Anaerosoma tenue: one gene and its partner. The protein of the gene in region 2 interacts with the protein of the main gene of each other region in a pairwise test. Links are inferred from orthologs where the notes say so. Each region holds a gene or a part of one and is shown on either strand. Other genes may lie near its edges.

The links.
Region 1: the proteins of MSB02_RS10005 (region 2) and def interact in binary tests that used the Escherichia coli proteins (3 or more experiments, as listed by UniProt). The link is inferred for Anaerosoma tenue from one-to-one orthologs.

Annotation. Positions count from the first base shown.
Region 1 is NZ_JALNTY010000001.1:284,656-287,419, reverse strand. It holds def (peptide deformylase), read right to left. Parts: upstream 1,744-2,764; coding sequence 1,258-1,743; downstream 1-1,257. Other genes in the region: priA (replication restart helicase PriA), read right to left, coding at 1,832-2,764; fmt (methionyl-tRNA formyltransferase), read right to left, coding at 321-1,238; MSB02_RS01395 (RsmB/NOP family class I SAM-dependent RNA methyltransferase), read right to left, coding at 1-324. UniProt on the Escherichia coli protein: Removes the formyl group from the N-terminal Met of newly synthesized proteins. Requires at least a dipeptide for an efficient rate of reaction. N-terminal L-methionine is a prerequisite for activity but the enzyme has broad specificity at other positions.
Region 2 is NZ_JALNTY010000004.1:81,167-85,456, forward strand. What follows is about bases 674-3,673. They hold MSB02_RS10005 (aspartate-semialdehyde dehydrogenase), read left to right. Parts: upstream 674-1,660; coding sequence 1,661-2,686; downstream 2,687-3,673. Other genes in these bases: MSB02_RS10000 (aspartate kinase), read left to right, coding at 674-1,661; MSB02_RS10010 (response regulator transcription factor), read left to right, coding at 2,756-3,436; MSB02_RS10015 (sensor histidine kinase), read left to right, coding at 3,443-3,673. In the rest of the region: MSB02_RS09995 (HD domain-containing phosphohydrolase), read left to right, coding at 1-306; more of MSB02_RS10000, read left to right, coding at 399-673; more of MSB02_RS10015, read left to right, coding at 3,674-4,290.

The sequences.
Region 1 (2,764 bases), on a different replicon or contig from region 2:
GCGGATCCTGCGGGCGGCATCGACCGCCTGATCCACCACGGCGTACACGGGCGCATGACTGAAGAGCGCCTCATACGCGGCGACACGCAACACGTCCCGGATCCTCGGCTCTATGGAGCGGTCGATGTGCATGTCGATCGCCTCGTCAAGGACACCCTGGGCACCAAGAACGCCGTACACGAGTCTCGTCGCAAGCGCCGCATCGCCGCTTGGGAGTGGATGCGCGCGCAGCTCGGCAGAGAGTGCGGCTCCACTGAACGCCGCGTCCTTGCGTACCCGGGCAAGGACCCGCAATGCGCTCTGACGCGCGGGTGCGACGGTCACCTGGTGCACCGCCAGCAGACGTCGGCGGCGAGCCGCGCTCCGCGAGCCCAGTCCCTTCCCGACATGTCGCCCTTACCCGCGGGGCGCAACACGTCGAGCCGGAGCGCGCCGCCGCTGAAGCCGAGAACTGGATACCCGTCAGCGAGACAGAGTCCCCCGGGGGCTACGTCCGCTTCGACGGGCGTGGCCCGCTTCACAGTGACCTCGCGGTCGCCCAGGCAGGCGCGGGCCGGCGCGCGGCGCGTGGCGGCACGAACACGACGAAAGGCCTCGTCCACGTGCAGTTCAGGGTCCAGGGCGACGTCGTCCTTGGTGATCTTCGCAGCGTACGTCGCTTCGCCTGCGTCCTGCGGTGTCCACGTGACGCTGTCAGGAAGACCCGCCAACACCTCGGCCAGCGCATCCGCCCCCAGCCCGGCGAGCCGCAGCTCGACCTCATCGGCATACAGGTCTTCGATGGGAAGCGTGCGCTGAAGGGCGTACGGACCGGTGTCGAGGCCTTCTTCCATGAGCATGATGCTGACGCCGGTCTCACGGTCGCCGGAGAGGATCGCCCGCTGGATCGGTGCGGCGCCGCGATATGCCGGCAGCAGCGACGCGTGAACGTTCAGGCAACCGTGTGGCGGGACGGACAACACCGTCGGAGGGAGCAGCATGCCGAACGCGGCGACACAGATCGCCTCCGGAGAGGCATCGCGGATGTCCGAGACGGCATCGTCGTCGAGGCGCGCGGGCTGGAGCACGGGCAGGCCGAGCTCGAGAGCGCGCTTCTTCACGGCAGAGTAGCGGCTGTGACCTCCCCTGCCGGACACACGGTCGGGCTGCGTCACCACGAGGGCCACGTCATGCCGCTGCGCGAGCATGTCCAGCGTCGGCACCGCGAAGGCCGGAGTGCCCATGAAGACGATCCGCATGCCCTCCCCTTCGGCCGGGCTACAGATTGTTGGCCTCGTTGTACGCCTTGATGAGCGACTTCCTCATCTCCGCAGGTGCTCGATCGAGGATCAGGATCCCGTCCAGATGGTCTATCTCGTGCTGCAGGACGCGCGCGAGCAGATCCTCGGCCTCGATCGTGATCTCCCTGCCTTCGATCGTGAGTCCCTGGCAGACGACACGCTGCGATCGTTCCACCGGCACATTGACCCCCGGAACCGACAAGCAGCCTTCTTCGTCCACGACCGTCTCGTCGCCGAACTCCGTTATCACCGGATTGCAGAGCGCAGCCAGGCGATCATCGACATCGAACACGATCACGCGCTTGTCCACGCCCACCTGGGGAGCGGCAAGGCCCACGCCGTTCTCGGCGTACATCGTCTCCGCCATGGCGCGCACGAGCTCCCGGAGCTCCTGGTCCGCCTGGGTATCAACGTCATGTGCACGGCCCTTGAGGACCGGGTTGGGATGGTGCAGGACCTCCATCGACGCCCCTTCATTCTCGCGATTCCGACCAACGTATTCTACACCGGTGTGCGACAGGGCGTGGCGGCGCCCACGCGTGCCGCATCTCCTACAACATGCCTGCCGGATCGACGTCGATCGTCCGGGTGACCTGCTCGGGCACTGTGATCTCCGCATCCAACCGGCTGAGCAGTGACGGCATGGAGGATCCGTCGGGCGACTTCACGACCACATGCCATCGCCATCGCCCCTTGATGCGCGTTATCGGCGCGGGTGACGGTCCCAGCACGCTCCATCCCTCAGGTACCGCCTTCCGGAGTCCCTCGGCGAACATGGATGCGGCATCGCGCACGTCCGTCTGGCGCGCCCCCGCGAAGCCGATGTTGGCGATACGGGCGTATGGCGGATATCCCAGCGAACGCCGGTCCGCTTCTTCGGGACCGTACAGCAGCCCGGGATCACGTTCCTGGACCGCACGCACCGCCGGATGGTCCGCCCAGTATGTCTGTATGATCACGCGTCCCGGACGGGTACCCCTCCCTGCACGCCCGGCCACCTGCTCCAGAAGCTGGAACGTCCGCTCGGAAGCGCGGAAATCCGGCACGTGCATGCTCGTGTCCGCATTGAGAACGCCAACCAGCGTGACCTCAGGGAAATCCAGACCCTTGGCGATCATCTGGGTGCCAAGCAGTATCGCCTGCTTCTGAGCCTCGAACCGCGCGAGCACGGTCTCATGTCCGCCCTTGCGCGACGTGGTGTCGGCGTCCATGCGGACCACCGGCACCCCGGGCAACAACGCAGCCAGGTCCGCCTCGGCACGCTGCGTACCGGCCCCGAACCGACGCAGGTAGGCGCTGCCACAGCGGGGACATGTGGCGGGCACCGTCTCTGTGTGACCACAGTGGTGACACTGCAGCCGTCCGCCATCCTCGTGATACGTGAGCGACACACTGCACGACGGGCACTCGGGAACGAATCCGCACTCCCTGCACAGGAGGAACGATGCGAAGCCCCGGCGGTTGAGGAAGAGGACCGCCTTCTC
Region 2 (4,290 bases):
AACTTCCGACGGCTCGGCGGCCCACGCCTGGCCAACAACCTGGAGCGCGCGGTGAACGACGATCTGCGGGACGCAGGGGCGCCGCTCATGCTCGAGGCGGGGCGGCTCGTCATGCGCGCCGACTCGGATCTCGACGACGACGAATACGTGGCCCATCTGAGGACCGCGTTGACCACGATCCGGAGTCGCATGGAGGAGGCGTCCGGCGCCGGTTTGGCGGACCACTTCCTGAGCGAGGCGATCGAGGCCCTGCCGGAGCGCATGCGGGCACACGCCGACCGCATGGGGTTCTCGCCGACGATCTGATGACGTACTCGGTGCGACCGCGCGGTTGTTGGTACACTGACTCCCTGTCGTGACCGCTCTCGACGTCGCGTCGATGCGCACGGAAGGTTCGTATGGCCGTCATCGTCCAGAAATACGGAGGCACCTCGGTCGGTACGCCCGAGCGCATGCGTGCGGTGGCCCAGCGTGTCGTGTCCACCGCCGATGCGGGTAACCGGGTCGTTGCCGTCGTCTCGGCGATGGGCGATCTCACTGACGAGCTCGTGGACCTCGCCGTCCAGGTCGACCCCGAACCGCCTGAGCGCGAGATGGACATGCTGCTCGCCACCGGCGAGCAGGTGTCGATCGCGCTCCTCGCGATGGCTATCCATGCCGCCGGTCGCCGTGCCATCTCCTTCACCGGGCCGCAGGTGGGCATCGTGACCGATCATGGTCACACCAAGGCCAAGATCCTCGAGGTGCGGGCGGACCGTGTGCGTACGGCTCTCGAAGACGGCCAGATCGTGATAGTGGCCGGCTTCCAGGGCGTGACGCCCGACGGGCAGATCACCACCCTCGGCCGCGGGGGCTCGGATACCACGGCGGTGGCCATCGCGGCGGGCATCGACGCCGACATGTGCGAGATCTACACCGACGTCGATGGTGTGTACACGGCGGATCCGCGGATCGTGCCGGGGGCGCGCAAGATCACAGAGATCGCATACGAACCTATGCTCGAGCTTGCGGCGAGCGGTGCGGGCGTCCTGAACCTGCGTGCGGTGGAGTTCGCGCGCAACCACGGCGTCGTCATCCACTGCCGGTCGAGCTTCACCGGTGAGCCGGGGACCATCGTGAGGGAGGCGGACGAGACCATGGAGCAGGCGATCATCTCTGGTGTCACGTGTGACGCTTCGGAGGCCAAGATAACCATCCGCGACGTGCCGGACCGGCCCGGCGTGGCCGCAGCGGTCTTCACCCGGATGGCCGAGAGCAACGTCAATGTGGACATGATCATCCAGAACGTCTCCGAGGCGGGGAGCACCGACATCTCGTTCACCGTCCCCGGCACGGATCTCGTGCGCGCGCGCCGAACGGCAGAGGCCGTCGTGGCCGAGCTCGGGGCCCGTGAATGGGTCGTTGACGAGTCCATCGCCAAGGTATCGCTGGTGGGCGCGGGGATGAAGACCCACCCCGGCATCGCCGCGCAGATGTTCCGCGCACTGTCTGAGGCGGGCGTGAACATCGATCTCATCTCCACCTCGACCATCAGGGTCACGTGCGTGGTGGCCGGCGACGAGGCTGATGTGGCGGTCCGGGCGCTTCACGACAGCTTCGGACTCGCCGATGGCGACATCGTCGTGGAGTCGATCCCGGGCTGCGGAGAAGGTGATCTGTGATGGGATGGGACAGACCGATCGCCGCGCATCCGGTGGTCGCCGTGGCGGGCGCCACCGGGGCCGTGGGGCGCGAGATGCTCGAGGTCCTGGGCCAGCGCGACTTCCCCGCGTCCAGGGTGGTCCCCCTGGCGTCGTCTCGCTCCGCCGGCCGACGCGTGCCGTTCGCCGGCGGCGAGCTCGTCGTGGAAGAGATGACCCGGCGGAGTTTCGAGGGCGTGGACATCGCCCTGTTCTCGGCCGGTGCCTCGGTGTCGCGGGAGATGCGAGAGGCGGTCACCTCGGCCGGATGCGTGATGATCGACAACTCGTCGGCGTTCCGGATGGAAGACGGCGTGCCGCTGGTCGTGCCCGAGGTCAACGCCCACGACCTGGCGTGGCACAGCGGCGTGATCGCGAATCCCAACTGCTCCACCATACAGATGGTCGTCGTGCTCGATGTTCTCCGCTCCCTCGCGCCCATCAGGCGCGTCGTCGTCTCCACGTATCAGGCGGCATCCGGCGCCGGCCAGGCGGCTATGGACGAGCTCTACGAGCAGACCGGCGATCTCCTGGCCGGGCGTGAGATCCAGCCGTCGGCCTTCGCGCACCGCATCGCCTTCAACTGCATCCCGCAGATCGACGTCTTCCTCGAGGACGGCTCCACCAAAGAGGAATGGAAGATGGTGGCCGAGACCAAGAAGATCCTTGGCGATCCGGATATCGGCGTCGCGGCGACCTGCGTGCGCGTGCCGGTGCTCCGTTGTCACGCAGAGGCCGTCGCCGTGGAGTTCGACGCCGCGGTCGAGCCCGCGGCGGCACGGGAGGCGCTCGATGGTGCATCGGGTGTGACCGTGCTCGACGACCCCGCCCAACGCATCTACCCGATGCCCGGGATGCTCGAAGGCACGGACGACTGCTACGTGGGCAGGATACGGCGGGATGACAGCGTGCGGCACGGTCTGCAGCTCTGGATCGTCGCCGACCAGCTGCGCAAGGGTGCAGCTCTGAACACGGTGCAGATAGCCGAAGCGCTGCTCGCGGGTTAACATGGCCACAGGTGCGTGTGCGCAGACGGGAGCACGCGCTCGAAGTCACAGACCCATGGGGGCGTTGCCATGTCCGAGCAGACCATCCTTATCGTCGAGGACGACGCGACGATCGCTCGCTTCGTCGAACTCGAGTTGCGGCATGCGGGATATCATGTCCTCAAGGCCGGTGACGGCCCCACAGCCATCGATCTTCTCTTCGACAACGATGTCGACCTCGTGGTCCTCGACCTGATGCTTCCCGGCATCGACGGCATCGATGTGGCCCGCCACATCCGGAAGCGCGGGTCGGAGGTACCGATCCTCATGCTCACCGCGCGGGCGGAAACGCACGACGTCGTCGCCGGGTTCGAGGCTGGCGCCGACGACTACCTCCGTAAGCCGTTCGAGATCCCCGAGCTGATGTCGCGCGTCCGCGCGCTCCTCAAGCGCACCTCGTCGCCGGCGACTCCGGCCCAGGTCGAGGCGTCCGGCGTCTCGATCGACACCGAGCGCCGGGTGGCTACGCGTGACGGCGCCGAACTCGACCTCACCGCGAAGGAGTTCGACCTGCTCGCGTATCTCGTGGCCAACGCAGGGCGAGTCATCTCGCGTGATGAGATCATGGAGGCGGTCTGGGGCGCCAAGCGTGCCACCGACTCGAATGTGATCGAGGTCTTCGTGTGTCACATCCGCAACAAGATCGGGGACCACGACAACCGCATCATCCAGACCATCAGGGGAGTCGGCTACTTCTTCGCAAGGGGTTAGCACCCGGTGCGCTTCAAGACGATCCGCTCGCGCGTTGCCATCGTTGTCACCCTGTTCGCCGTCGTGCTGGTGGGCACCATCGCCGTCGGCACCTACGCGCTGGTGGCGCGCGGGATGCAGGCTGCCGCTATCGAGACGGCCGGGCGTCTTGCCGACGCCGCCGCTCGTGTCACGAGGACCACCCTCGATACCGCGCGCGAGCGTGCGGAGTCGGCGGGCATGGGCCCTGACGCGGTCCAGGAGGCGATGCTGGCCGCCATGGTGGAGGAGCCGCCGGCCCCCTTTGCCGAGGGCCTCGCGTACGAAGGCTCTTTCTCGCTGCATGTGATCCAACAGCAGGGCGATGAGCCCGTCATGGTATGGGGCGTCGGCGAGAGCCATGAGGCGGGTGACGAGACGCTGCGTGCTCAGGCGTTCACCAGCGACGGGCCCGTGACGGACTTCCCTGGCGCGCAGCCGCTCATCCGGGGGATGTTCGTGCGTGCCGACCTCGGCGTGTACTCATACTACGTTCCGCTCGAACTCCCGGGTGTGCACGCGGCTGTGCTGGACGTCTCGTACATGCCACGGGACCAGGAAGCCATCCTCGACGCGACGCGCCTTCCGATGATGGTCCTCGGCCTGGTCGCCCTCGCCGGGTCCCTCCTTGCGGCGATGGGGACCACGCGCTGGGCGATCTCCCTGATCGACGACCTGCGGCGCACCGCCGATTCCGTCGACGTCGGGGTCCTGGACGTGCGACTGCCGGAAGAGGGCGGTACCGAGGTCGCGGACCTTGCGCGATCGCTCAACCGGTTGATCGACGGTCTTCAACGGCGTAACGAGGTGCAGGCGCGTTTCATCGCGGACGCGTC